3 regions of the Streptomyces sp. NPDC007084 genome follow, and region 3 is predicted to be linked to each of the others. Evidence: riboswitches for the same ligand, from Rfam matches in the RefSeq annotation. Region 3 holds a riboswitch; each other region holds the start of a gene.

Region 1 (9,565 bases), on a different contig from region 3:
GGAACTCCGGCAACTCGACCGGCCCGCACCTGCACTTCGAGGTCCGCCCGGCCGGCGGTTCGGCGATCGACCCGCTCCCGTGGCTGCGCAGCCACGGCCTGGACCCCACGTAACTTCACATAGCCGCAGCCCAGCCCCAGCAGGACCGCAGCCGTAGTCGCAGCCTCAGCCGTAGCCCAGGCACCTCGCGTCCCGGGCCCCTGCGTCGAGCGGCCCGGGACTTCGGTTACAGCTTCTCCACCGGCGCGTACCGCAGCAGGAGCCGCTTCGGTTTGGGTTCGCCGAAGTCGACCGTCGCCTCCGCGTTCGCTCCCGTGCCCTTCACTCCGACGACCGTGCCGAGGCCGAACTGGTCGTGGGTGACGCGGTCGCCGACGGCGAGCGCGACGACCGGCTTCTCGGAGATGCCGCGCCGGGTCGCGAACCCGGAGGCGCCCGAGGCGGCCGACCGGGAGCGCGGGGAGGACAGCGAGGCCGCGACTCCGGAGACCGGGCCGGCCGGCTGGGAGGAGACGGCGCCGGTGCGCTTCCAGTCCAGATGCGTCGCCGGGATCTCCTCCAGGAAACGCGAGGGCGGGTTGTACGAGGGCTGGCCCCACGCGCTGCGCATCGCGGACCGGGTGAGGTAGAGCCGCTCCCGGGCGCGGGTGATGCCGACGTAGGCGAGGCGGCGCTCCTCCTCCAGCTCCTTGACCTGCCCGAGGGCGCGCATGTGCGGGAAGACGCCGTCCTCCATGCCGGTCAGGAAGACCACCGGGAATTCGAGGCCCTTGGCGGTGTGCAGGGTCATGAGGGTGATGACGCCGTTGCCGTCCTCCTCGTCGGGGATCTGGTCGGAGTCGGCGACGAGCGCGACCCGCTCCAGGAACGCGGAGAGTCCGGCCGGGGTCTCGTCCTCGCCGGTCTCCTGCTCGAACTCCAGGGCCACGGCGGCGAGTTCCTGAAGGTTCTCGATGCGGGTCTCGTCCTGCGGGTCGGTCGAGGCCTGCAACTCGGCCAGGTAGCCGGTGCGTTCGAGGACGGCTTCCAGGACGGTGGCCGGGCCGGCGCCGGACTCCACGATCGTGCGGAGGTCCTCCATGAGGGTGTTGAACCGGCGGACCGCGTTCGTGGACCGGGCGGCCATGCCGTAGGCCTCGTCCACGCGGCGCAGCGCCTGCGGGAAGCTGATCTTCTCGCGCTGCGCGAGGGCGTCGATCATCGCTTCGGCGCGGTCGCCGATGCCGCGCTTGGGCACGTTCAGGATGCGGCGCAGCGGGACCGAGTCCTCGGGGTTGGACAGCACCCGCAGGTAGGCGAGGACGTCCCGGACCTCCTTGCGCTCGTAGAAGCGGACGCCGCCGACGACCTTGTAGGGCAGCCCGACGCGGATGAAGACCTCTTCGAAGACACGGGACTGGGCGTTCGTCCGGTAGAACACCGCGACGTCGCCGGCCTTGGCCTCGCCCGCGTCGGTGAGACGGTCTATCTCGTCGGCGACGAACTGCGCCTCGTCGTGCTCGGTGTCCGCGACGTAGCCCGTGATGTTCGAGCCCGCGCCCGCGTTCGTCCACAGGTTCTTGGGGCGGCGGGACTCGTTGCGCTCGATGACCGCGTTGGCGGCGGTGAGGATCGTCTGCGTGGAGCGGTAGTTCTGCTCCAGGAGGATCGTCGTCGCGTTCGGGTAGTCCTCCTCGAACTGGAGGATGTTGCGGATGGTGGCGCCGCGGAAGGCGTAGATCGACTGGTCGGCGTCACCCACGACGCACAGCTCGGCGGGCGGCAGGTCGAACTCGCTCGGCGGTACGTCCACAGGATGCTCGGAGCTGCCGACCAGCTCGCGCACGAGGGCGTACTGCGCGTGGTTGGTGTCCTGGTACTCGTCGACCAGGACGTGCCGGAAGCGGCGGCGGTAGTGCTCGGCGACGTCCGGGAAGGCGCGCAGCAGGTTGACCGTGGTCATGATCAGGTCGTCGAAGTCGAGCGCGTTGGCCTCGCGCAGGCGTGACTGGTACATCGCGTAGGCCTGGGCGAGGGTCTTCTCGAAACCGTCGGTGGCCTGGGCGGCGAAGTCCTCCTCGTCGATCAGCTCGTTCTTCAGGTTCGAGACCTTGGCGCTGAACGACTTCGGCGGGAACCGCTTCGGGTCGAGGTCCAGATCGCGGCAGACGAGCGCCATGAGCCGCTTGGAGTCGGCGGCGTCGTAGATCGAGAAGGACGAGGTGAAGCCGAGCTTCTTGCTCTCGCGGCGCAGGATGCGGACGCAGGCGCTGTGGAACGTCATCACCCACATCGCGTTGGCCCTCGGGCCCACGAGCTGCTCTACGCGCTCCTTCATCTCGCCCGCGGCCTTGTTCGTGAAGGTGATCGCGAGGATCTGGCCGGGGTGGACATGCCGCTCGCCGAGCAGGTGGGCGATGCGGTGGGTGAGCACGCGGGTCTTGCCGGAGCCCGCGCCGGCCACGATGAGCAGCGGGGAGCCGGAGTGGACCACGGCCGCGCGCTGGTTCTCGTTCAGCCCCTCCAGGAGGGCCGCCGGGTCCACGGCGGGGCGGGGGGCGCCGTCGCGGTAGTACGCGTCCCGGCTCGGCGGCACGTCGAACCGGCCGCCGAACAGGTCGTCCGCGACCGGCTCCGGCGCGTGCTCGTCCTCGGGCGGCGGCGGGTGCTCGTCCTCGTGGGCCGCGGAGGGCTTGAGGTCCGCCAGGAAGCTGTCGTCAAAGAGGCTGCTCATCGCTCTCCGAGTCTAGGCCGAGCCACTGACACCCCGCCGCCACCCCGAGAATCCCGCCCCGATCCCGGGGCACCCGGCGGCGACCGGTCCGTGACCGGGCGGTGACGGGTCGGTGGCCGCGAGTGACCGTACGCGCAGGTCGGGGCCGGGCCGGCGGGCTCCCGGGGCCGTCCGGCGGGCGCCACGAGGGCCGTCGGACGGGCGCCACGAGGGCCGTCGGACGGGCGCCACGAGGGCTGTAGGACGGGCGTCCTGCGGGCGCCCCGAGGGCCGTCAGGCGGGCGTCCGGCGAGCGTCAGGCGGGCGAGCGGCCTCACCGGAGGGCGCGACGGACCCACCCGTGAGGCCGCTCACAAGCAGCTCGGCGGCAACAAGGAAGCAGCCCTCGGACACCCCCGCAAAGTGGCGCACACCACGCATCCCCGGCGCCCCCGCGCCGCCCGCATGGCCAAGGTCACGAAAATGTATCGGGCATATCGCACTCCAACCTTCACACGGGCCACACGAGTTGGCTAGCGTGCTCGAAGGCCGCCCGACCGCGACCGGCGAACGACGCCGGGCCGAGCGGCCTCCGCCGAGTTCGGACCGCCCAGCGGGCGGCCGGAGCCGGGGACCCACCGATCTGGGGTGAATCGGTCCAACCGCCCTGTGGCGCCAGGACCGTAGGGCAAACCTTCCGGAACCACCCGCCCGAACCCGACAGCTAACCCGGTAGGCGGATGACGGAAGGAGTCGCCTCTCTTGGCGTCGCACCGCAAGCCGCGTCCTTCGGGTACGCGCGTGGCAGGCATACGGACCCCGGCGCTCGCGACAGCGGCCCTCACCTCCGTGGCCCTGCTCTCCCAGACGGCGAACGCCGCGCCCCCGGCCGAGCCGAGGCCCAGCCTCGAAGAGGTCCAGAAGAAGGTCGACGACCTCTACCACCAGGCCGAGACGGCCACCGACAAGTACAACGCCACCCGGGAGAAGACCGCCAAGCAGCGCAAGCGGGTCGACAGCCTCCTGGACGACGTCGCAGCGCGCACCGAGAAGCTCAACTCCGCGCGTGCGGAGCTGGGGACGTTCGCCGCCGCGCAGTACCGCACCGGGGCGTCCACGCCGGGCACCGCGACGCTGCTGCTCGCCGACGACCCGCAGGACTACTTCGACCAGACGCAGTTGATGAGCCGTCTCACGAACCGCCAGAAGGCGGCGGTGGACGACTACGTGACGGAGCAGGCGGCGACCGCCAGGAAGCGGGCGGAGGCGAGCGAGAGCCTTCAGTCGCTGACCACCTCGCAGAACGCGCTCAAGTCGTCCAAGGCGGCGGTGCAGCGCAAGCTCGGCGCGGCGCGCGATCTGCTGTCGAAGCTGACCGCCGAGGAGAAGGCGCGGCTGGCGGCGATCGAGAAGAAGAAGCGGGAGAAGGCCGCCGCGAAGGCTGCCGAGCTGGCGCGGGAGCAGGCGGCGGCGGAGAAGGCGGCGAAGGAGAAGGCCGAGGCGGGCGAGGGGTCGGGGACGTCCACGTCGGGCTCCTCCGGCTCTTCCGGCTCGTCGGGCACCGGCGGCTCCGGTTCGACGGCCACGGACCCCTCGTACGCGACGAAGGCCGGCAAGGCGGTCGCCTTCGCCCGCGCACAGATCGGCAAGCCGTACGTGTGGGGCGCGACCGGGCCCGGCTCGTACGACTGCTCGGGGCTGACCCAGGCCGCCTGGAAGGCCGCCGGCGTCTCCCTCCCGCGCGTCACCTACGACCAGGTGAACGCCGGCACGACGGTCTCCCTGGCCGACGCGAAACCCGGTGACCTGGTCTTCTTCTACGGCGACATCAGCCATGTCGGGCTCTACATCGGCAACGGCATGATGATCCATGCGCCGAAGCCGGGGGCGTACGTCCGCGAGGAGTCGATCTACTACGACGGGACGTCGGCGATCCACAGCGTGGTACGCCCCGCCTAGCCACCCCACCGCCCCGCCACCCCCTCTTGTTCGGCCTCTACCTCTTGTTTGGCCTCCACGCGCGCGTGTAGGCCAAATCGGCGTCACGCGCGCGTGGAGGCCAAATAAGGGTCACGCGCGCGTGGCCCGCCGCCAAGCGGTCCCGTGGTCCCTAGCATCGGGCGCATGCCCGAAATGCCGGTTACGCCCGATCGCCCTTCGCTCCCCGCGTGGTGGGCGCGGCGCCCGCCCGCCGCCGGGGCCGCCGTCATGGCCACCGGCATCATCTCGATCGGCCTGCACCTGATTGGTCATGAGACGGTCTCCCGGATCGCGCTGGTCCTGGCGGTGATCGCCTGGCTGGCGCTGGCGGCGGACTTCGTCCTGCGGCTGGTGCGGGACCGGGAACGGTGGCGCCGGGAGGCGGGGACGCCACCCGGCCTGACGGCGGTCGCGGCGACGACGGTGCTCGGTACGCGGCTGTCGCTCCTCGGGTGGCAGGGTCTCGCCGAGGCGCTGCTCGCGCTGGCCGCGCTGCTCTGGCCGTTCCTGCTGGTGGCCGTCGCCCGCAATCTGCGCCGGGGGCACATGCCGGGCGGGGTGTTCCTGATGTGCGTGGCCACTCAGGGGCTCGCGGTGCTGGGCTCGACGATCGCGACGGCCCTCGGGTGCGAGTGGCTGACGCATGCGGCGCTGGTGCTGTTCTGGCTGGGGATCGTGCTCTACGGGGTGGCTTTCGCGCACTTCGATCTATGGCAGGTGGCGCGCGGCGCCGGTGACCAGTGGGTGGCCGGGGGCGCGCTGGCGATCTCGGCGCTGGCCGGCTCGAAGCTGGTGGCCGCGCACGAGGTGAACCCGTACCTGTGGAACAGCGACGACCAGGGCGTCCTGCGCGTCGCGACCGGCGTACTGCTCGCGCTCGACCTCGCCTGGTACTGCGTGCTGTTCGTGGCGGAGGCGGTGTGGCCGCGCCCGCACTACGACGTACGCCGTTGGGCGACGGTTTTCCCGATGGGCATGACGGCGGTGGCGACCCTGATGACCGCCACCGCTCTGGACACCGCCCCCGGCCTCCACACGACAGGCCAGGTACTGCTGTGGATCGCGGTGGCGACCTGGCTGGTGGTCGCCGCCGCCGCGATCGTGGACGCCCGCGCGACGGCCCGGTCGGCTCGGCTCGGGTCCACCCGGCCCGGGTCCGGTCGGCTCAGGTCCGGTCGGCTCAGGTCCAGAGGACCGCGATGAAGATGTTGGCGGTGGTGAGGAGACCCACCGTGGCGAAGATGTTCTTGTTGATCTTCTCTTCGTCGCGCTGGACGTAGACCAGGCCCAGGATCACGATCAGCAGGGCCAGCTTCACGCCGATCTTCACGGTGTTGACCGTGTTGTCGTCGGCCTGGTTGAGGCCGACCAGGGCCACGCCGGTGACCAGCATGGTCAGGGCGCCGTGCAGCATCGCGGGGACGAAGCGGGCGGTGCCGCGGGCCATCGCCTTCATCTGGGTCAGGAAGCCGCCGAGGAGCGCGGCGATGCCGATGATGTGCAGGCCGACGAAGAGATGGATGAGTACGTCCATGGGGCCGGAGCCTAATCCGAGGTCCCGCGGCGCCCTCCCACCGGGCCACCCTTCCCCGGCCCCTCCCTCGGGCCCCCCTTTCCTCGGCCCCCGGTAGGCCTTTCCCCCGGGCCGCCCTCCCCCGCCCCTCCGGTCACGGAACGCCGGTCATAGCACTCGCGCCCCTCCCCCCGGCCGGGATTGGGCGCATCGGTCAGGGTGCCGGGTGAAGCCGTCGGGGGCGGGACGGGAGAACGGTCGGGTTCGGTCGGCGGGCGGTCCAATGGCGACAGTTACGGACATGGAGTCACCGGCGCCGTGTCCCCAGGTTTAGCGTCCTCCCCCAGGTGACCGGCGTCCCACCACACCGCCCGGGTCAGGGGCGGCCGGCCGGGCACCACCGCCGAGAAGGTCCGGCGGCGGCACGCTCCCCCTGTGTGAGCCGCCGCCGGACATGTCACCGCTTGACCGGCCCGCCAAGGGGCGGTCGTACGGAAGGATGTGGGCCCTCGTGGCAGCGCACCGCAGGACCAAGCAGCGCTCGATCGGCGGCAGCACGGCCCGCACAGCGGTCACCATCGCCCTCGCGGGCGCGGCGACGGCGACCGCCTTCGACGGCGTCGGCCACGCCGAGCCCCAGCTCTCCCCGGCACAGGTGAAGGCCAAGGTCGACACGCTGTACAAGGAGGCGGAGGTCGCCGCCGAGAAGTACAACGGCGCCAAGGAGAAGGCCGAGACGGCCGAGAAGCACCTGCGGACCCTGCGCGACGAGGCGGCCCGCAAGGAGGACCGGCTCAACTCCGCCCGCGACGCCCTGGGTTCGATGGCGGCGGCCCAGTACCGCAGCGGCGGCATCGACCCCGCCGTACAACTCGCCCTCTCCGACGACCCCGACGCGTATCTGGACGGCGCCGCGTTCGCGGAGCGGGTCGGCACCCGGCAGTCGGCGGCCGTCGCCGGAGTACGCAGACAGCTCCGGGAGATCGAGCAGTTGCGCGGCGCCGCCGATGCCGAACTGGCCACGCTCAAGGCGCGGCAGACCGAGCTGAAGCGGCAGAAGAAGACCATCAACGGGAAACTCGACGCGGCCCGCACCCTGCTCAAGCGCCTCACCCCCCAGGAGCGCACGCGGTACGCGGAGCAGGGCGCCGCCGGTGACCAGCGGCACGCCACGCGTTCTTCGGCCCGCGAACTCGCCCCGACCACCGCCACCGCCAAGCCCGGCGCGACGGGTGCCTCGGGTGCCTCGGCCACGAGCACGGCGCCCAACTCCCGTGCGGCGGCGGCCGTTTCCTTCGCCTACTCCAAGCTCGGCAGCCCCTACGTGTGGGGCGCGACCGGCCCCAACGCCTTCGACTGCTCCGGCCTCACCCAGGCCGCGTACCGCTCCGCCGGCGTCTCCCTCCCCCGCACCACCTACGCCCAGATCAACGCGGGCCGACGCGTCTCCCGCTCCGAACTCCAGCCCGGGGACCTGGTGTTCTTCTACTCGGGCATCAGCCACGTCGGCATCTACGTGGGCAACGGCCAGATGATCCACGCCCCGAACCCGTCCGCCCCGGTCCGGCTGGCTCCCATCGACCAGATGCCGTTCGCGGGAGCCACCCGGGTCGCCTGACCGGCGGCCCCCCCCCCCCCCCCCCCCTCGGCGGGACGTCAGCGGGACGTCAGCGGGCCGCGAGGCTCGCGCGGAGGCGGGCGATGTGGGCGCGAACGTCGGGTGCCGGTGCCGGTGCCGGTGCCGGGGTCGATGTCGTGGTCCGTGTCGATGCCGATGTCGATGTCGTCGTCGTCGTCGTCGGGGCAGGGTTGTCCGGGCTGGACGCGCAGGTCCGGCAGAGGCCGCCGGGCAGGGCCTCGGGGCGGCCGGGGACTCCGCAGTCCGTGCATTCCAGGATCGCGCGGCGGAGGGGGCGCTCCGGGGCTTCCGAGGCGTCGGGGGCGGGGGCGGCGGGGCGCGGGGCGAGGTCGGGTGGCAGTTTGTCGTGGAGCCGACGGGCCACGAACGCGCGAGGTGCGTGCAGGGCGTCGGGGAGGCCGTTGGTCAGGGCGTTCGTGAAACCGTCCACGGTCACCCCGCGCTCGAACCACGCGCCGGCCAGCTCCGCGAGGTCCGCGCAGTCGGTGGCCGAGAGCGTCAGCCTTTCGTCCCTACGGCCGAGTTGAGCGAGCGCCCGGTACGCCGTCGAGCGTGCCGGAGCCGGAGCGGGCAGCCCCGCGCCGTCGTCCGGGGCGCCGTCCTGTTCGGCGGCCGGTGCCTCGTCCCGGCCGGCGGCCGGAGTGCCCGCGTCGGGGGACTCGTCACCCCCGAGAAACCGCGCCCACCATTCGTCGTCACGTGCGACACGGGACCAGTACGTCCGGAAGACCCAGCGGGTTCCCCTGTCGCCGGTCTCCGCGAGTCGCCGTACGCGGCGGAGGTGTCCGGCGCGGGAGAGGGCGTTCAGGGCCGAACCGACCGCCTGCTGGCCGTACAGCGGCAGCACCTTGGCGAGGCTCTTGACGTCCATCGTGGCACCCTCGGGCAATCGCTCGATGAACGCGGCGACATACGCCTCACGGGGCGGCAGATGCCCGAAACCGGCGGCTCGGTGCGCAGGACGGCCGGGCTCGGCCGGGGCGGCGCGTTTCCCGTAGCCGGGGTTGGCCATCGGGTGTGCGGGGGCGGGCAGGGCGGAGATAGAGTTTTCGTAAGCCACGGGATCGCCTCTTCGATCTTGCGGTGAGACCCCGGCGGGTGTTGGTAGCACCCGACCGGGGTTGTTTGTTGTCGCGAACGCTAGAGGGTGACGACGTGGCGTTGCAAGCCGATCACGAAAAGTCATGTCGGCTGCGTGCGGCGGGGGTTGGGACCGGCGGGCGCGCGGCGCGGCTCGGGAAGGTGGGAGGGTGGGTTGGGCCCACCACCCATTCCCTGCAAACGCCGCTCGGGTCCCGGGGCTTGGCTCTCGGAGCTTGGGTCTCGGGACTCAGGCCTCGTGCGAGGCGTACGCGACGAACTCGGTCCACGACTCCCCGGCGACCTCGAACCGAGGACTCCGATCCCCGAGCTTCGAGTCCCGGACGTGCACGGTGTGGGGGCAGGGGGCGACTTCTACGCAGTCGCCGCCCTGGTCGTCGCTGTAGCTCGACTTGTGCCAGTCGAGGGCGACTTCGAGGCATTCGCCACCCTGGCTGTCGCTGTAGCTCGACTTGAACCAGTCGAGGGCGACTTCAAGGCAGTTGCTGCCCTGGCTGTCGCTGTAACTGGACTTGAACCACGCCAGACGCTCGGTCACAGTCCCTCCGCCACCTTTCCGATGAACACCGCCGACTCCTCAATGCTGAGGGCGTGCATGCGGATCATGCCATGCGCCTGCGTCAGTGCACTGACCTTGTAG
Region 2 (9,565 bases), on a different contig from region 3:
AATCTCCTCGGGAGGCTTCCTTGCACCGCCGCCGTCGCACCGCGCTCGTCCTCTCCGCCGCGATCGTCGCCGCGGCCCCCCTCCTCACCGGCTGCGGCAGTGACGCCCACCCGGGCGCCGCGGCGGTCGTCGGCGGGCAGCGGATCACCGTCGCCCAACTGGAGAGCCGGGTGAACGAGGTGCGCTCCGCGCAGCGCGCCGCCACCAAGGACGACACGCAGTACGAGCAGGCCATCGCCAAGACCGGCACGCTCACCCGCGACACCCTGCACGGCATGGTCCTGGACCGCGTCCTCGACCGGGCGGCCCGGAACGCCGGCGTGACCGTGACCCGCAAGGACTCCCAGCAGATGCGGGCCTCCCTCGAACAGCAGGCCGGCGGCTCGAAGGCGCTGGAGACGGCCTGGCTGCAGAACTACGGCGTCGCCCCCAAGCGGCTCGACGACAGCCTGCGCACCGAGATCGAGGCGCAGAAGCTCGCCGCCGCGCTCGGCGCCGACATGAACACCACCGACGGCAAGGCCGCCTTCTGGAAGGCCATGTCCACCGCCTCCAAGCAGCTCCACGTCGACCTGAACCCGCGCTACGGCGCCTGGGACGTGCAGAAGAGCAGCCGGGTCGACGCGAAGACCCCCTGGCTGCGCGAGGTCTCGGCGCCGGGCACCCAGCAGACGACGTGACCCCGGCGCTCGCCCGCACCTGGTGAGCCGCCCCCGCCCCCGGCGCTCGCCCGCACCTGGCGAGCCGCCCCCGCACCCGGCGGGCCCCTGCGCGGCTCTCGGCGCGCCACCCTCGCATCCGGCAGGCGCCCCGCACCCGCTAGGCGCCTGCGCGGCTCTCGGCGAACCGCCCTCGCGTCGGGCGCCGCGCTTGCTCCCGGCGGCCCCTGTGGACAACTTCCGGGGTCGTCGGAGGCGTGGGTTACGTTCGAGGGGTGAACGCAACCAGCAGCTCCGAGGACGCCCCCGCCGACCCCGGCCCCACGCCCACCGGCCCGGACCCCGCCGCCACCGGCCCGGGCCGCATCGTCCTGCTCACCACCAGCCACCGCGTCGCCCCCGGCCTGCTGTCCTGGCCCGCCTGGCAGGCGCTGCACGGCGCGGACCGGGTGCTGTGCGCCGACGGCGCGCACCCCCAGGTGCCGTATCTGCGCGAGGCCGGCATCACCGTGGACGAGGTGTCCCCGGCCGCCGAGGACCTGGTCGACGCCTGCGCGGGCGGCCGGTCCCTGGTCGTCGTCGCCACCGGCGAGGGCGAGCCCCGGCTCACCGACGGCCTGGCCCGGCTGGCCGGCTCGGGACGCGTCCGGATGCCGGACCTGGAGCTGCTCCCCGCCTCCTACGACCTGCCGGGCGCCCGCCTCCTCGACCTCGTGCAGGTGATGGACCGCATCCGCCTCGAATGCCCCTGGTCGTCCCGGCAGACCCACCAGGGCCTGGCGAAGTACGGCATCGAGGAGGCGTACGAACTGGTCGAGGCGATCGAGGACGGCGACCGGGACGAACTGCGCGAGGAGCTGGGGGACGTCCTGCTCCAGGTCGTCTTCCACGCCCGGATCGCCGAGGAGGACGAGGAGGCGCCGTTCTCCGTGGACGACGTGGCGGGCGGCATCGTCGCCAAGCTGATCCACCGCCACCCGCACGTGTTCGGCGACGCGACGGCGACGACCCCCGAGGAGGTCAAGGAGCACTGGCTGCGCACCAAGGCCGTGGAGAAGCGGCGCACCTCCGTCACCGAGGGCGTCCCGCTCGGCCAGCCCGGCCTGGCGCTGGCGGCGAAGCTGTCCTCCCGGGCGCGCACGGCGGGCCTCGACGTGCCGCTGCCCGCCGGTGACGGAGTGGGATACGAGCTGCTGGCCATCGCGGCGCGCGCCGAGGCGGCCGGTGTGGACCCGGAGGCCGCGCTGCGGGCGGCGGCCCGGGCCTACCGGGACGCGATCCTCGCGCGGGAGCGGGCCGGGGCGCAGGCCGCGCGTCCGGAGTCCGAAGACGCCTGAGCGGGACGGGAGTTCAGGCCTCCGGGGCGCGGCCCGCCGGGTTGTGCCAGCTCGGCCGGGGGCGGTCGAGGAGCCACTCCGCAGCGCCCAGCGGGCGGCCCCCGCCGGCCGGCGGCAGCAGGTCGTGGAAGAGCCGGCCGGCCGGGGTGCCGAGGGAGGGCAGCGTCTCGGCGACCTCCTGGACGAGGTCGGGCGGGCCCGCGAGATAGACGTCGTGCCGGGTCCAGCCCGCCCGGTTGCCGAGCGCGGTCAGCAGCCGTTCGGTCGCCTGGGCCTTGGGGCGGCCGGGCGCCGGCGTGATGTAGGTGACGGTGAGGCCGGGCAGCCGGTCCCGCAGGCCGTCCACGGCCGGCTGGTCGTACAGGTGGGCGACATCGCGGGCGACGAGGAACAGGCGGGCCTCGTGGGCGGGTTCGAGCCGCTCCAGCAGGGCCTTCACGGGCGCCCAGCCGGTGCCGGCCGCGATCAGCGTCAGGGGCCGGTCCGCCGGGGTCCGCAGGGTGAGGCCGCCGCCGGGCGCCCCGAGCCGCAGCACGTCCCCCACCCGGGCCTGCCGGACGAGGGCGGTCGAGAGCACCCCGCCCTCGACCCGGCTGACGTGCAGGTCGACCGTGCGGTCCGGCCGGGGCGCGTTGGCGAGCGAGTAGGGGCGCCAGATGCCCGGCAGATGCGGCATGTTGACGCTGACGTACTGGCCGGCGGTGTAGGTGAGGCGCTGCCGGGGGCGCAGGGTGAGGACCACGAGGTCGTCGCCGTGCCGGGTACGGGCGACGATCTCCGCGTCCCACCAGGGCGGCTCCCCGTGGTGCTGGGCCTCCCAGGCGCCCTGGAGCATGATGTTCGCGATCGCCCCGTACGCCTCCGACCAGGCCTTCTCGGTCTCCCCGCGCCAGGCGGAGCCGGCGACGGCGGCGAACGCGGCGATCAGGCTCGCCCCGACCGCCGCGTAGTGGTCCGGCTGGGCCAGGTACTTGCGGTGGTCGCGCCCGAGGTCGCGCAGGTAGTCGGGCAGCCCCGGATCGTCGAGGCGGTCCATGACGAAGGTCAGCGCCGCGAACAGCCGGTCCCGCTGGCGTTCCATGTCCTCGGGGAAGTCCGTCGGGAACAGCGCGCGGATGTCCGGGTGGTGCCGGAACAGGTGCGCGTAGAAGTACTTGACGGCGAACTCGGCCCGCCGTTCCACGACCGCGAAGCTGGACTTGAGTATTTCGGGGTCCACTGCGTGAATGTGGGAGCTGCCGCGCGGCCGAGTCAAACAGTCTCCGATGTGCGGACAGCCCGGGGTGAACCGGACGACCGCGTCGCCGTGTCCACGCCGGCCCGCCCCCGCACCGGCCCGCCCCGGCGTTCGGGCGCGCTGCGGATACGGTCGGGGAGTGACCGAGCACCAGACCCCCGCGAGCCGAGCCCCCGAACTCTTCACCTGGGAGTTCGCCACCGATCCCTACCCGGCGTACGCCTGGCTCAGGGAACACGCGCCGGTGCACCGCACGCGGCTGCCCAGCGGGGTCGAGGCCTGGCTCGTCACCCGGTACGCCGACGCCCGGCAGACCCTCGCCGACCAGCGGCTCTCCAAGAACCCCGCGCATCACGACGAGCCCGCGCACGCCAAGGGCAAGACCGGTATCCCGGGGGAGCGCAAGGCCGAGCTGATGACGCATCTGCTGAACATCGACCCACCGGACCACACCCGGCTGCGCCGGCTCGTCAGCAAGGCGTTCACCCCCAGGCGCGTGGCCGAATTCTCCGCGCGGGTGCAGGAGTTGACGGACGACCTCATCGACCGGTTCGCGGAGAAGGGGTCGGCGGACCTCATCCACGAGTTCGCGTTCCCGCTCCCCATCTACGCCATCTGCGACATGCTCGGCGTCCCCCGGGAGGACCAGGACGACTTCCGGGACTGGGCGGGGATGATGATCCGGCACGGCGGCGGCCCGCGCGGCGGGGTGGCCCGGTCGGTGAAGAAGATGCGCGGCTATCTCGCCGAGCTGATCCACCGCAAGCGCCAGGCGCTGCCCGCCGAGCCCGCACCCGGGGAGGACCTCATCTCCGGGCTCATCCGCGCCTCCGACCACGGCGAGCACCTCACCGAGAACGAGGCCGCCGCGATGGCCTTCATCCTGCTGTTCGCCGGCTTCGAGACCACGGTCAACCTGATCGGGAACGGGCTGTACGCGCTGCTGACCCACCCGGAGCAGCGGGCCCGCCTCCAGGCCTCCCTGGCGGCCGGGGAGAGCGGACTGCTGGAGACGGGGGTGGAGGAACTCCTGCGCTACGACGGGCCGGTGGAGCTGGCCACCTGGCGGTTCGCGACCGAGGACGTGCGGATCGGCGGGCAGGACATCGCGGCCGGTGACCCGGTGCTCGTCGTGCTCGCCGCAGCCGACCGCGATCCCGAGCGCTTCGAGCGGCCGGACGTCCTCGATCTGTCCCGGCGTGACAATCAGCACCTCGGCTACGGCCACGGCATCCACTATTGCCTGGGCGCGCCGCTCGCCCGGCTGGAGGGGCAGACCGCGCTCGCCACCCTCCTCACCCGCCTTCCCGACCTCCAACTCGCTGGAGATTCGGCCGATTTGCGCTGGCGCGGCGGGCTCATTATGCGCGGATTGCGCACGCTTCCGGTCGAGTTCACCCCGGTCGGACAGTCCGGAACCGGTTCATCCGGGTAGCCGGGGCGGCGGTGCCGCAGAGGGGTGCGCGGGCGCGGGAAGGGCGTTCGGCCGAGCGGTCCGGCGGGCGACGTCAACTGACACGCCGTCATAACTGTGATCTTCACGTGATCTGCGCTGCATCGACTTGTGACAAGCGTTCGAGTCCGGCTACCTTCACCCATCAACGCGGCCCCGGCGCTCATCACTTCGCCGTAGGTGCCGTAGTCACCCCGTTGTCACGCGAAAGGCTTCCGCATGCTCTCCGGGAACGGCCGTCACCGGCGCCCCCGTCAGGCCCCGGCCCTCATCGTCGCCGCAGGCGTGACCGGGTCGGCCATCGCGATCCCGCTCCTCGGGGCGACGAGCGCGAGCGCGGCCGACGGGACCACCTGGGACCGGGTCGCCGAGTGCGAGAGCGGCGGCGCCTGGAGCGCCGACAACGGCAACGGCTACTACGGCGGCCTCCAGCTCACCCAGGACAACTGGGAGACGTACGGCGGCCTCGAATACGCGCCGAGCCCCGACCAGGCCAGCCGCTCGCAGCAGATAGCCGTCGCCGAGAAGGTGCTCGACGGGCAGGGACTCAAGGCGTGGCCGACCTGCGGACCGCTCTCCGGGCTCAGCAAGGACTCGGCCGGGGTCGACGTCGACACGGGCATGGGTGACGCCGCGTCGGACGACGACACCGCCGGCACCTCCGGCCTGTCCACCTCGCCCGGCGCCTCCCCGTCCACCGGGGCGTCCGCCGGCACCTCCACGGACTCGTCGGAATCATCCGGGTCGTCGGACTCGTCCGGTTCGAGCGACACCGCCTCCCCGAAGGCGACCGGTAACACCACCAAGTCCGACCCCTCGGCGGGTACGGACGAAGCGGACGATCCGGATGCTTCCGGCACGCCCAAGGCCGACGATGACGAGTCGGGCAAGTCGGGCAAGTCCGGCCGGAGCGGCACCTCTTCGGAGCCCTCCGACGAGACGTCCGCCACCCCCGGACGGCATCGCGGCGGCAGCGCCGACGAGGACGCGGCCGACGCCGTCGGCGACAGCCGGCCCGACAGCGCCTCCGGGCGCCACGCCTCGCGCGGCTCGGACGGCTCCCGCGAGGCCGCCGACGGCACCTACGTCGTGCGCGCCGGCGACAGCCTGTGGGCGATCGCCGACGCCCTTGACCTCGAGGACGGATGGACCGGGCTGTACGCCGCGAACGAGGAGACCGTGGGCGCCGATCCGGACGTCATCCTGCCCGGTCAGAGCCTTGCTCTTGATGGCGAAACGGTCGAAAAGTAGCGGGAGTTCACGTCATGGTTCGCTCGTGAATGTCCGGTTTGGCGCGAGTGAGACATGAGTCTCAGAAGCCCTGATCGTCTTTGAAAATCAGGCGGCCCACTGCTTACGGTCGTGATCGCTCGCCACAGCGGGCCCCGACGGTCGCAACGCCGAATCCTGCCAGCGGCCGTACGGGAACAGTCGTCGCGTCAAGCGCCGTAGGCAGGAGCGGGGGACCCAAGGTAAGCGCCGCGAACGGGAGTTGAGAGACACCCGGGGACGGCTTGGGGTAAAGCCGCGCGCCGCGGTTCCGCAAGGGACCGTGACCGTGCGGCCGGGCAACTCAACCGGCCCGAACCCGACAGCTCACCTCGCAGGCGTCGGTGAGGGGATCACTCGATGCTGTTTTCCAGCAAGGGCAAGCACCGCCGCCCGAACAAGGCCACCCGTGTCGCCACGCTCGCCGGAGTCACCGGTGTCGCCATCGCCGCCCCGCTGATGGCCGCGGGCAGCGCCTCCGCCGCGACCGGCTCCGAATGGGACGCCGTCGCCCAGTGCGAGTCCGGCGGCAACTGGTCGATCAACACCGGCAACGGCTACTATGGCGGCCTGCAGTTCTCGTCCTCCACCTGGGCCGCGTACGGCGGCACCGCCTACGCCCCCACCGCCGACCAGGCCTCCAAGTCGCAGCAGATCGCCGTCGGCGAGAAGGTCCTCGCCGCGCAGGGCAAGGGCGCCTGGCCGACCTGCGGCACCGGCCTGTCCGGCGCCGCGTACAGCGGCGGCGACTCCGCCCCGGCGGCCCCCTCGGAGCCCTCGGCCTCCTCCGGCTCCTCGGCGCCGAGCGCGTCGCACAGCACCCGGACCACCGAGCAGCCCGCCTCCCGTTCGCAGGAGCGCCCGGCCGCCAAGAAGACCGTCACCACCCCGACCGGCAAGAAGGTCAAGAAGGGCGACGGCGAGTACAAGGTCGTCAAGGGTGACACCCTCAGCTCGATCGCCCAGAAGCACCACGTCAAGGGCGGCTGGCAGAAGCTGTTCAAGCTGAACCACGACATCATCGACGACGCCGACTTCATCTTCCCGGGCCAGCAGCTCCACCTGCGCTGATCCAGGCGGCACCCCCGGCCCTTCGCCGGCCGAGGCCGTACCCCGGTACTCCGGGCCTTCGCCGGCCCGGGCCGTACCCCGGTACTCCGGCCGACGGGGGCCGCACCCCGGACCGCCACCGATCGAGGCCGCTCCGGCCGGACGTGCCCGCCCTCGGCGGACGGCGGGCACGTCCCGGCCCGGCGGCTCCGGGCTCCCCGCTCCGGCGCGTGTTCCCCCGTACGCGCCGGAGCGGGGTTTTTCATTTCGTTTTTGTTCCGATCGGGAACAATATTTACCCCGAGTTCTGCCCAAGGGGTGGTCGATCGGCTGGCCGATCCCCCCGGGCCGGTTAGGCTCGTCCCGCAGGACTAGCCAAGCCCTGCGTATTCGCGTCACATCCCAGAAGGAGATGCTCGTGCCGTCCATCGACGTCGTCGTAGCCCGGGAAATCCTGGACTCCCGAGGCAACCCCACGGTCGAGGTCGAGGTCGGCCTCGACGACGGCAGCACGGGTCGTGCCGCCGTTCCGTCCGGCGCCTCCACCGGTGCCTTCGAAGCCATCGAGCTGCGCGACGGTGACCCCAACCGTTACCAGGGCAAGGGTGTCGAGAAGGCCGTCCTCGCCGTCATCGAGCAGATCGGCCCGGAGCTGGTCGGCTACGACGCCACCGAGCAGCGCCTGATCGACCAGGCCATGTTCGACCTGGACGCCACCGACAACAAGGGCTCGCTCGGCGCCAACGCCATCCTCGGCGTCTCGCTCGCCGTCGCGCACGCCGCCTCCGAGGCCTCGGACCTGCCGCTGTTCCGCTACCTGGGCGGCCCGAACGCGCACCTGTTGCCCGTTCCGATGATGAACATCCTCAACGGCGGGTCGCACGCGGACTCCAACGTCGACATCCAGGAGTTCATGATCGCCCCGATCGGCGCGGAGTCCTTCTCCGAGGCGCTGCGCTGGGGCGCCGAGGTCTACCACACCCTCAAGAAGGTGCTGAAGACCAAGGGCCTGTCCACCGGCCTCGGCGACGAGGGCGGCTTCGCCCCGAACCTGGAGTCCAACCGCGCCGCCCTCGACCTCATCGTCGAGGCCATCAAGCAGGCCGGCTACATCCCCGGCGAGCAGATCGCGCTCGCGCTCGACGTCGCCGCGTCCGAGTTCTACAAGGACGGCAAGTACGAGTTCGAGGGCAAGTCCCGCTCGGCCGCCGAGATGACCGAGTACTACGAGGAGCTGGTCTCCGCGTACCCGCTCGTCTCCATCGAGGACCCGCTGTACGAGGACGACTGGGCCGGCTGGAAGGTCATCACCGACAAGCTGGGCGACAAGGTCCAGATCGTCGGCGACGACCTCTTCGTCACCAACCCGGAGCGCCTGGCCCGCGGCATCGAGGAGGGCTCCGCCAACGCCCTGCTCGTCAAGGTCAACCAGATCGGCTCGCTGACCGAGACCCTGGACGCCGTCGAGCTGGCCCAGCGCAACGGCTTCAAGTGCATGATGTCCCACCGCTCCGGCGAGACCGAGGACGTCACCATCGCCGACCTCGCGGTCGCGGTGAACTGCGGTCAGATCAAGACCGGCGCCCCGGCCCGCTCGGACCGCGTCGCCAAGTACAACCAGCTCCTGCGCATCGAGGAGATCCTCGACGACGCCGCGGTCTACGCCGGCCGCAGCGCGTTCCCCCGCTTCAAGGGCTGATCCGCTCCACGAGCTGAGCCGCCTCGCGGGCTGATCCGGTTCATCGGCTGAGCCGCCTCGCGGGCTGATCCGCTCCATGGGCGGAGCCGCCTCGCGGGCTGGGCACCAGCCGCCCGCCCGCTTGGGCAGCGTCGTCCGTACGTCCCCGTACTCGGTCCCGTACCGTGTGCGGGGACGTACGCACGTGACGGCCCCGCACACGGCGGGCCGGGTACTGGGGAGGCGGGACTCATGGCCGTGAAGGACCGGGACCGGTTCTCCACCTCGACCAGGCTCAGACTGCTCGGCGAGCAGACGGCGGCCCGGGTCTACCGCTCCCAGACCAAACGGCAGGCCCGCCGCTCCCGGCTCACCGGCCGGGCCGCGCTGCTCGCGCTCGTCCTGTGCTCCCTGATCGTCGCGCTCGCCTACCCGATGCGGCAGTACGTCTCCCAGCGCGCCGAGGTCGCCGACCTGGAGCACCGCCAGGAGCAGGCCCGGCAGCGGGTCGAACAGCTCCGCGACCTGAAGGCGCGCTGGCAGGACGACGCGTACGCCGAGCAGCAGATCCGGCAGCGGCTGCACTACGTGATGCCCGGCGAGACCGGCTACGTGGTGGTCGACCCGGACCCGGCGAAGCAGGCCCGCGCCGGCCAGGGCGCCGCCGACCGCCCCTGGTACACCAACGTCTGGGACGGCGTGGACAAGTCCGACGCCGCCGACCAGTGACGAACCCCTGAACTGACCAGAAAGACACGTGACTCACGGCATGGAAACGCCACCGCCGACCACCGCGCGCACCGAGCCCACCGAGGCCGACGTCGAGGCCTTCAAGCAGCAGCTCGGCCGGCCGCCGCGCGGACTGCGCGCGATCGCGCACCG
Region 3 (9,565 bases):
CTCACGATGAAGCGGTTGCCGGTGAGGACGAGCACGGTGACGTGCCGGCGCACCTCGTTCGCGTCGAACGTCGTCTCCTGATGGACCAGGTACGACCGGATGGTGTCGCCGCCGATCGCGGCCTCCACCGCCTCGGCCACGAGGGCCGGGTAGTAGCCGCTGCGCTCGATCGCCGCTCGCAGCCCCTGGGTCGTCGTACTGGTCTTGGCCATGACGTCCATCCTACGGGGGCCCACTGACTGCGAGGCACCGCTCGCGTGGGTCTGTCGTGGACGGATCACCGGGGATCCGGCACGCCGAGCCGCCCGGCCGCGCCTGTCCGGGGGCGGCGGCGCCCGGCCGGGTGTGTGCCCGACGGGCGGCTCGCGCGGTCAGACGACGGGCAGGGTCCGGGGGCCGAGATCGTCCCGGATCGGGGCGCGGGCGAGGCGCACGGTGGCGCCCAGGACGCTCGCGCCGGTCGGGGCGACGACCACCGGCTCCAGGGCGACGGCGACGACCTCCGGGTGGTCGTCGACCAGCCGGGACACCCGCAGCATGAGCTGTTCGAGGGCCGCCGTGTCGACCGGTGCGGAGCCGCGCCAGCCGAACAGGAGTGGTGCCGTCCGGATCGACCGGACCAGGGAGGTGGCGTCCCGGTCGGTGACCGGGATCAGCCGGTGCGCCGTGTCCCCGAGCAGCTCGGAGGCGGCTCCGGCGAGCCCGAAGGAGAGCACCGCACCGGCGGCCGGGTCGATGACGGCGCGGACCACCGTGTCGACGCCCCGGGGCGCCATCGCCTGCACGACCGGCCGCAGCACCGCCGGCGCGCCGAACAGCTCGGTCAACTCCGTGTACGCGCGGCGCAGTTGCTCCTCGTCGGCCAGGTCGAGCCGTACGCCGCCCAGGTCGGCCCGGTGGCGCAGGTGCGGCGCGGTGGTCTTGAGGGCCACCGGGTAGCCGATGGCGCGCGCGGCGGCGACCGCGTCGTCCGGGGTGGGGGCGGGCAGGACGCGGTGCACGTCGATGCCGTACCGCCCGAGCAGTTCGACGGTGTCGTCACCGTCGAGGGTCAGGCCCTCCCCGCGCGCGAGGAGCCCGTCGATCAGCTCGGCCGCGCCCTTCTCGTCGATGTCCTCGTACTCGGGGACCTTGCCGGGCTCGGTGGCGTCGAGCCGCCACTGGGCGTACTTGACGGCCTCGGCGAGGGCCCGGACGGCCCGCTCGGCGGCGGGGTAGGCGGGGATGAGCCGGGAGTCCGGCGGGGGCTCGGAGCCGGCCTCGGCGGGCGGCTCTCCGTCGGCGGGGTGGAAGCGCCGGCCCGCTCCGGAGGCGGCGCCGGCGGGCGGGGCGGCGGGCTGGGGCGCGGTGCTGGCGGCGGCCGACAGGGCCTCCGCGAGGCCGCCCAGCTCGACGTGGACGACGAGCACGGGCTTGGCGGGGGCGGCCAGGGCGGAGGAGCGGAGCGCCTCGGCGAGGGCGGCGTCGGCGGTCGGGGTCTCCCCCACGGCGGGGATGGCCGTCACGACCACGGCGTCGCAGCCGTCGTCGGCGAGGGCGTCCGAGAGCGCCCGGTGGAAGTCGGCCGGCGAGGCGCCCGTGGTCAGGTCCTTCGGCGGCAGCGGCCGGAGCCCCTCGGCGAGACAGGCGTCGTAGGTCAGCAGTCCCAGGGACTCGGAGTTGCCGACGATCGCCACCCGGGGTCCCCTGGGGAGCGGCTGGCGGGCCAGCAGCAGTCCGGCGTCGACCAGTTCGGTGATCGTGTCCACCCGGATCACCCCGGCCTGGCGCAGCAGGGCGGAGACGGTGGCGTGCGGCAGCCGAGTGGCCCGTACCGCGTGTCCCTGGGGGGCGGCTCCGCCGTGCCGTGCTCCCTGGACGACGACCAGTGGCTTGGCGGCGGCGGTGCGGCGGGCGAGGCGGGTGAACTTGCGCGGGTTGCCGATGGATTCGAGGTACATCAGGGCGACGTCGGTGTCCGGGTCTTCGAACCAGTACTGGAGGACGTCGTTGCCCGACACGTCCGCCCGGTTGCCGGAGGAGATGAAGGTGGACACGCCGGTGACGCCCGTGACGCCGCCGCCGCGCCGGTGCAGCCGGGAGAGCAGGGCGATGCCGATGGCGCCGGACTGCGCGAACAGCCCGATCCGGCCGGGGCGCGGCATCTCCGGGGCGAGCGAGGCGTTGAGCCGCACCTCGGGGGAGGTGTTGATGACCCCGAAGGCGTTCGGCCCGATGATGCGCATGCCGTACGTGCGGGCGTGCCGGACGAGTTCGCGCTGGCGCTCGCGCCCCTCGGGCCCGCTCTCGGCGTACCCGGCGGAGACCACGACGAGGCCCTGCACGCCGTGCTCGCCGCACTCCGTGACGACCTCGGGGACCTGCTCGGCGGGGACGGCGACGACCGCGAGGTCGACGGGCTCCTCGATGTCGCGGACGGAGCGGTGGGCGGGGACGCCGGCGAGTTCCTTCTCCTCCAGGGCCCTGTTCACCGCGTACAGGCGGCCGGTGAAGCCGGCCTCGCGGAGGTTGTCGAGGACACTGCGGCCGACCCCTCCGGGGGTGCGTCCCGCGCCGATGACGGCGACCGAGCCGGGCGCCAGGAGGCGCTGCACGGAGCGGGCCTCGGCGCGCTGCTCCCGGGCCCGCTGTACGGCGAGCGAGCGGTCGGTGGGTTCGAGGTCGAACTCCAGGCGTACGACGCCGTCCTCGAAGCTGCGCTTCTGGGTGTAGCCGGCGTCCGTGAACACCTTGATCATCTTGTTGTTCGCGGGCAGGACCTCGGCGGCGAAGCGGCGGATTCCGCGCTCGCGGGCCACCGCCGCGATGTGTTCGAGCAGGGCCGAGGCCACGCCGCGGCCCTGGTGGGCGTCCTGCACGAGGAAGGCGACCTCCGCCTCGTCGGCGGGCGCGGACGCGGGCAGGCCCCGGGCGTCGATCCGGTCGTAGCGCACGGTCGCGATGAACTCGCCGCCCACCGTGGCGGCGAGGCCCACCCGGTCCACGAAGTCGTGGTGCGTGAAGCGGTGGACGTCCTTGGCGGACAGCCGGGGGTAGGGCGCGAAGAAGCGGTAGTACTTCGACTCGTCCGAGACCTGCTCGTAGAAGCTGACGAGGCGCTCGGCGTCGTCGACCGTGATGGGGCGGATGCGCGCGGTGCCGCCGTCGCGCAGCACCACGTCGGCTTCCCAGTGCGCGGGGTACTCGTGCCGGTCCGACGAGGTCTGCATGGGCCCCAGACTACGGCTCGCGTACGACAACGGCGCGAGGCAGTCTGTCGGGTACGCATGTCACCCCGAGGCCGTGGGGATACCGTCCGCGGCCGGGACGCGGGCCGTCCGGGTCCGCTTCCCGATATGGGACACTGGTCTAGACAACCCTGAACACCTGAAGGGCAGCATCACATGGCTGAGCGCCGCGTCAACGTCGGCTGGGCTGAGGGTCTCCACGCCCGTCCCGCCTCCATCTTCGTCCGGGCCACCACGGCCTCCGGCGTCCCCGTGACGATCGCCAAGGCCGACGGCAACCCCGTCAACGCGGCCTCCATGCTGGCGGTCCTGGGCCTGGGTGCCCAGGGCGGCGAGGAGATCGTCCTCGCGTCGGACGCCGAGGGTGCGGACGCCGCCCTCGACCGTCTGGCGAAGCTGGTCGCCGAGGGGCTCGACGAGCTTCCCGAGACCGTCTGAGCCGAGCCCGCGAGGCACTCGGACCTTCACACGGCTGAGCCGCGCCACCCCTCACCGGGAGCGCGGCTCAGCCGTTTCCGTACGCCGCCCCGGGAATTCCCGCGTGCTGCCCGAATTCATGCCGGCACACGCGGGAAACGCGTGGGCGCGCGACGCGAACGAGTCGCGTGAACGAAATGAGCGCGCACCGTGAATTCCGGGCGCGCGAAGAAAGCGGCAGCGGAAACAGCGCTTCGCCGAATAACCCTCTTTGTATACGGCGCCCGTGTTAATGGCGTTGACCCGTCATGTTTACGGGATGTTGCGAAGTCCTCACACGGTCCTGCCGGTCCCCGCCGGCCGGGAAGCGCAGCCGGTGCGCGGACGCCGAGCGCTCGGCGTGCAGGGCCGTGATCGCGCGGGCCCGCTCACCGTCCCCGCGGGCGACCGCGTCCACGATGCCGCCGTGCTCCGCCCAGGACTCCGCGGGGTTGGCCGGCGCCTCCACCGCGTACATCCAGGCGATCTTGTGCCGTAGCTGGGACAGCGTCGACGTCAGCGCGGGGCTGCCGGAGGCCTGGGCGAGCGTCTCGTGGAACCAGCCGCCCAGGGAGCGCAGATCCTCGCTGTTGCCCCGCCTGGAGCGCTCCTGGCCCAGCCTGACCAGCCCGCGGAGCACCTTGAGGTGAGCCTCGGTGCGGCGCTGGGCGGCGCGCGCGGCACCCAGCGGCTCCAGCAGTATGCGCATCTCCAGAAGGTCCGCGGCCTCCTGCTCGGTGGGCTCGGCCACGCACGCGCCCGCGTGCCGCCGGGTGACCACGAAACCCTCGGCCTCCAGGGTGCGCAGGGCCTCGCGCACGGGGACGCGCGAGACGCCGTAGCGCCGCGCGAGCAGTTCCTCGGTGAGCCGGCCGCCACGCTCGTAGACGCCCGCGACGATGTCGTCCCGGATCGCCGTGCATACCGAGTGCGCCGGAATACGCATGACCGGACCTCCGCTTTAATCCCCGCGAAACGCCATCGATTGACGCTTGTTCAGTGACTCTATTGCAGGAAGCCTTAATTTCCGATGGCGGGCCTGAATCCATGGATATTTTTTGGACAGTCGGCCTCCGGAAACGATGATGCCCCGGCTCGGTGAGCCGGGGCATCGAAAACGGTGGAGAAGCCGCGAAGCGGTCGTCAGACGTTCACACCGTGCGAGCGGAGGTAGGCGACCGGGTCCATGTCGGAGCCGTACTCGGCGGTGGTGCGCGCCTCGAAGTGCAGGTGCGGTCCCGTGGTGTTGCCGGTCGACCCGGAGAGGGCGATCTGCTGGCCCGGGGTGACCGTCTGGCCCACGGAGACACCGATGGACGACAGGTGCCCGTACATGGTGTACGTGCCGTCGTGCATCTTGATCACTACTTGATTGCCGTAGGCACCGCCCCAGCCGGCCGCGACGACCGTGCCGGCGCCGACCGAGTGCACCGGGGTGCCCGAGGCCGCGTGGAAGTCGACACCGGTGTGGCTGCCGGAGGACCAGAGGCTGCCGCCGGTCTTGTAGCCGGTGGAGACGTACGAGCCGGAGATCGGCATGACGAAGGTGTTGAGCCGCTTGCGCTCGGCGGCGCGGGCGGCCCGCTCCTTGGTCTCGCGAGCCTTCGCGGCCTGCTCTGCGGCCTTCTTGCGCGCGGCCTGTTCGGCCTTCTCCCGCGCGGCGGCCACCTCGGCGGCGTGCTGCTGGGCGGCGGCCTGCTCGTCGATCTGCTCGGCGACGGAGTCACCGATGGTGACGGCCTGGGTCAGCCCGGTCTGCTCGACGGAGGGGGTCGCGGCGAACGCGGGCGCCGCGAGGGTTCCGAGGACACCGGTGGTGGTGAGGGCCGCGACGCCGACGGCGTTCTTGGTGGTGCGCTGCACGCGGCTCGGACGACGATGCTTCCCGGTGCCACAGGTGAACGCCATAAAGGGGCTGATCCTTTCCTTCCTTCTCGCCTACCGGGTTAGCTGACGGGTTCGGAGCAGGAAGGTCTCCTACGGACCCCCTCCGGGGAGGGCGTCCGATTCACCCCAGGGACTACGTGTGGGTCCCCGGCTCCCCTGGCTCGCGCCATGCGGGGACTCGGCGATGGCTGTCCGGTGCCGCGGGCGCGGCGCACTGCCTGACGAACAGCCGGACAGACGCTAAACGGGGCATCTTTCGAACAACAAACGGATCACGGTTTTTGTAGCGCATCCCACAGCGCAGAAGCCAACCTCCGTACCAATACGGACATCCTGGCGGTGATGTGCGCGCAAAAGAGGGCCCTGGCGACGCTTCGGTCACCAGGGCCCATCTCGGTCACACGGTGCTACTCCGCGGAGACCACGCTGACTTCACCGATGCCCAGGGCCCGCACCGGCTCCTCGATCCGCGCCGCGTCGCCCACCAGGATCGTCACCAGACGGTCCGTCGGGAAGGCGCTGACGGCTGCCGCGGTGGCCTCCACCGTGCCGGTGGCGGCCAGTTGCCGATAGAGCGTCGACTGGTAGTCGTCCGGCAGGTACTGCTCGACCTGGTCGGCGAGCGTGCCCGCGACGGCCGCGGCGGTCTCGAACTTGAGGGGCGCCACGCCCACCAGGTTCTGCACGGCGACATCGCGCTCCGCGTCGGTGAGCCCCTCGGCCGCCAGGGTGCGCAGGACCTTCCACAGGTCGTCCAGCGCCGGCCCGGTGTTCGGGGTGTCGACCGAGCCGCTGATGGCGAGCATCGCGGCACCGGTGCCATCCGGCGCGGACCGCAGGACCTGGCCGAACGCCCGTACGCCGTAGGTGTAGCCCTTCTCCTCGCGCAGGACGCGGTCCAGACGCGAGGTGAGGGTGCCGCCCAGGCAGTAGGTGCCGAGCACCTGGGCCGGCCACACACGGTCGTGCCGGTCGGCGCCGACCCGCCCGATGAGCAACTGGGTCTGCACGGCGCCGGGGCGGTCCACGATGACCACGCGGCCCGTGTCATCGGCGTGCACCGGCGGCACCGGGCGCGGCTCGGCGGACGATCCGGTCCAGGCGCCGAGGGTGTCGCCGAGCAGCTCGTCCACGTCCACGTCGGTGAGGTCGCCGACGATCACGGCGGTGGCCGTCGCGGGACGGACGTGCTTCTCGTAGAAGGACCGCACGGCCGCGGAGTCGATGTTCTGGACGGTCTCCTCGGAACCCTGGCGCGGGCGCGACATGCGTGCCGTCGGCGGGAAGAGCTGCCGGGAGAGTTCCTTGGCCGCGCGGCGGCCCGGGTTGGCCGTCTCGTGCGGGATCTCGTCGAGCCTGTTGCGCACCAGGCGCTCGACCTCGCTGTCCGCGAAGGCCGGCGCGCGCAGGGCGTCCGCGAGCAGCCCGAGCCCCTTGGGAAGCCGCGAGACGGGCACTTCGAGGGAGAGCCGGACACCGGGGTGATCGGCGTGCGCGTCGAGCGTGGCGCCGCAGCGCTCCAGCTCGGCGGCGAAGTCCTCGGCGGAGTGCTTGTCGGTGCCCTCGGAGAAGGCGCGCGCCATGATCGTGGCGACGCCGTCCAGGCCCGCGGGCTCGGCCTCCAGGGGGGCGGCGAGGACGATCTCGACGGCGACGACCTGCTGGCCGGGGCGGTGGCAGCGCAGCACGGTCAGGCCGTTGTCCAGGGTGCCGCGCTCGGGGGCGGGGAACGCCCACGGCTTCGGCTGTCCCGCCTGGGGCTGCGGGTGGAAGTCCATGGTGGCGAGTTCGGTCACTTCGCCGCCTCCTCGTCGGTGTCGTCAGCGGCGTCGGTGTCGTCAGCGGCGTCGGTGGCTTCGGGTGCGGTGGGCTCGTAGACGAGCACCGCGCGGTTGTCGGGGCGCAGGCGGGCCTTGGCGACCTCCTGGACCTCTTCGGCGGTGACCTCCAGGACGCGCTGTACGGCGGTCAGGGCGAGCTGCGGGTCGCCGAACAGGACGGCGTACCGGCACAGTTCGTCCGCGCGGCCGGCGACGGTACCGAGGCGGTCCAGCCACTCGCGCTCCAACTGGGCCTGGGCGCGCTCCATTTCCTCGGCGGTCGGGCCCTCCTCGGCGAACCGGGCCAGCTCCTCGTCGACGGCGGCCTCGATGACCGGGACCTCGACGTCACCGGACGTCTTCACGTCCAGCCATCCCAGGGAGGGCGCTCCGGCGAGCCGCAGCAGGCCGAAGCCGGCGGCGACGGCGGTGCGGTCGCGGCGGACGAGCCGGTTGTAGAGCCGGGAGGACTCGCCGCCGCCGAGGACGGTGAGGGCGAGGTCGGCGGCGTCGCACGCGCGCGTGCCGTCCTCCGGGAGGCGGTAGGCGGCCATCAGGGCGCGCGCCGGGACCTCCTCCTCGACGACCTCGCGGAGCTGCTCGCCGATGACGTCCGGCAGCGAGCCGTCGCGCGGGGCGGGCTTGCCGTCGTGCCCGGGGATGGAGCCGAAGTACTTCTCGACCCAGGCGAGCGTCTGCTCGGGGTCGATGTCGCCGACGACCGACAGGACCGCGTTGTTCGGCGCGTAATAGGTGCGGAAGAACGCGCGGGCGTCCTCCAGGGTGGCCGCGTCCAGGTCCGCCATCGACCCGATCGGCGTGTGGTGGTACGGGTGGCCCTCGGGGTACGCGAGCGAGGTGAGCTTCTCGAACGCGGTGCCGTACGGAACGTTGTCGTAGCGCTGGCGGCGCTCGTTCTTCACGACGTCGCGCTGGTTCTCCATGGACTCCTCGTCCAGCGCGGCGAGCAGCGAGCCCATCCGGTCGGCCTCCAGCCAGAGGGCCAGTTCGAGCTGGTGGGTCGGCATGGTCTCGAAGTAGTTGGTGCGCTCGAAACTCGTGGTGCCGTTCAGCGAGCCGCCCGCGCCCTGGACGAGTTCGAAGTGGCCGTTTCCGTGGACCTGCTTCGAACCCTGGAACATCAGGTGCTCGAAGAGGTGGGCGAGCCCGGTCCGGCCCTTGACCTCGTGGCGCGAGCCGACGTCGTACCAGAGGCACACCGCCGCGACCGGGGTCAGATGGTCCTCGGAGAGCACCACGCGCAGGCCGTTGGCCAGGCGGTGCTCGGTCGCTGTCAGGCCGCCGGAGCCTGCCTCGGCGGTGGCCGTGTGACCCATGGGCATGTACGTCCCTTCGATCGCGGAACTGCGTCATTCCTGTCGGTCCTGCCACTGTATGCAAGCGCGCGGACGCCTGGCGAAGTTCCCGCACCTCGTACGCCGAGAGCGAGACTCACGGCTGCCGCCGCGCGCCCCCTGGGACTCCTCGGGAACGGCCTCCGGGAGCCTGCCGAGAAGGCTCGCGGAAACTCTTGGGGAGGGCGCTACCGACGGGTGGCGGGGCGCTCTGGAAGGACGCCACGGATGGGTCGAGGGGCGCTCGGCGACGGCGCTACGGACGGGTCGAGAGGCGCTCGGCGACGGCGCTACGGACGGGTCGCGGTCCGCGTTGTCAGCGGGGCGGTCCACAATGGTCCGCGTCAGATCCCGTTCATGCCCCGGCAGAGACTGTGAAGGAGCCGCAGCAGCGATGGCCCGCCGCAGCACGAAGACCCCGCCGCCCGACGACTCGTACGAGGAGAAGATCCTCGACATCGACGTCGTGGACGAGATGCAGGGCTCCTTCCTCGAATACGCGTACTCGGTCATCTACTCGCGAGCCCTGCCGGACGCCCGGGACGGCCTCAAGCCGGTGCACCGGCGCATCGTGTACCAGATGAACGAGATGGGCCTGCGCCCCGACCGCGGCTACGTGAAGTGCGCCCGCGTCGTCGGCGAGGTCATGGGCAAGCTCCACCCGCACGGAGACGCGTCGATCTACGACGCCCTGGTGCGGCTCGCGCAGCCCTTCTCGATGCGCCTGCCCTTGGTCGACGGCCACGGCAACTTCGGTTCGCTCGGCAACGACGACCCGCCGGCCGCCATGCGCTACACCGAGTGCCGGCAGGCCGACGCG

The links. Region 3 has a riboswitch for cyclic di-AMP ahead of AB0912_RS04530 (M23 family metallopeptidase). Riboswitches for the same ligand answer to the same signal wherever they lie in the genome.
Positions count from the first base shown of each region.
Region 1: it holds a riboswitch for cyclic di-AMP, as region 3 does, so the genes downstream of both, AB0912_RS31680 (NlpC/P60 family protein) here and AB0912_RS04530 (M23 family metallopeptidase) in region 3, are expected to answer to the same signal.
Region 2: it holds a riboswitch for cyclic di-AMP, as region 3 does, so the genes downstream of both, AB0912_RS15250 (transglycosylase family protein) here and AB0912_RS04530 (M23 family metallopeptidase) in region 3, are expected to answer to the same signal.

Region 1 is NZ_JBEYFY010000067.1:5,130-14,694, forward strand. Features, by position in the region: gene AB0912_RS31670 (peptidoglycan DD-metalloendopeptidase family protein) at 1-113, shown strand, start outside; gene pcrA (DNA helicase PcrA) at 227-2,713, opposite strand; cyclic di-AMP (ydaO/yuaA leader) riboswitch at 3,276-3,447, shown strand; gene AB0912_RS31680 (NlpC/P60 family protein) at 3,455-4,651, shown strand; gene AB0912_RS31685 (tellurite resistance/C4-dicarboxylate transporter family protein) at 4,817-5,875, shown strand; gene AB0912_RS31690 (hypothetical protein) at 5,853-6,206, opposite strand; gene AB0912_RS31695 (NlpC/P60 family protein) at 6,697-7,803, shown strand; gene AB0912_RS31700 (MarR family transcriptional regulator) at 7,853-8,884, opposite strand; gene AB0912_RS31705 (DUF397 domain-containing protein) at 9,155-9,463, opposite strand; partial or broken gene AB0912_RS31710 (helix-turn-helix transcriptional regulator) at 9,460-9,565, opposite strand, start outside.
Region 2 is NZ_JBEYFY010000015.1:28,891-38,455, forward strand. Features, by position in the region: gene AB0912_RS15225 (SurA N-terminal domain-containing protein) at 21-680, shown strand; gene AB0912_RS15230 (nucleoside triphosphate pyrophosphohydrolase) at 935-1,996, shown strand; gene AB0912_RS15235 (globin domain-containing protein) at 2,010-3,215, opposite strand; gene AB0912_RS15240 (cytochrome P450) at 3,373-4,668, shown strand; gene AB0912_RS15245 (transglycosylase family protein) at 4,906-5,937, shown strand; cyclic di-AMP (ydaO/yuaA leader) riboswitch at 6,121-6,311, shown strand; gene AB0912_RS15250 (transglycosylase family protein) at 6,316-7,026, shown strand; gene eno (phosphopyruvate hydratase) at 7,418-8,704, shown strand; gene AB0912_RS15260 (septum formation initiator family protein) at 8,936-9,412, shown strand; gene AB0912_RS15265 (DUF501 domain-containing protein) at 9,453-9,565, shown strand, end outside.
Region 3 is NZ_JBEYFY010000003.1:216,576-226,140, forward strand. Features, by position in the region: gene AB0912_RS04510 (DUF5998 family protein) at 1-212, opposite strand, end outside; gene AB0912_RS04515 (GNAT family N-acetyltransferase) at 372-3,209, opposite strand; gene AB0912_RS04520 (HPr family phosphocarrier protein) at 3,384-3,665, shown strand; gene AB0912_RS04525 (GntR family transcriptional regulator) at 3,934-4,629, opposite strand; gene AB0912_RS04530 (M23 family metallopeptidase) at 4,827-5,591, opposite strand; cyclic di-AMP (ydaO/yuaA leader) riboswitch at 5,605-5,764, opposite strand; gene AB0912_RS04535 (pitrilysin family protein) at 5,978-7,366, opposite strand; gene AB0912_RS04540 (pitrilysin family protein) at 7,363-8,727, opposite strand; gene AB0912_RS04545 (DNA topoisomerase IV subunit A) at 9,140-9,565, shown strand, end outside.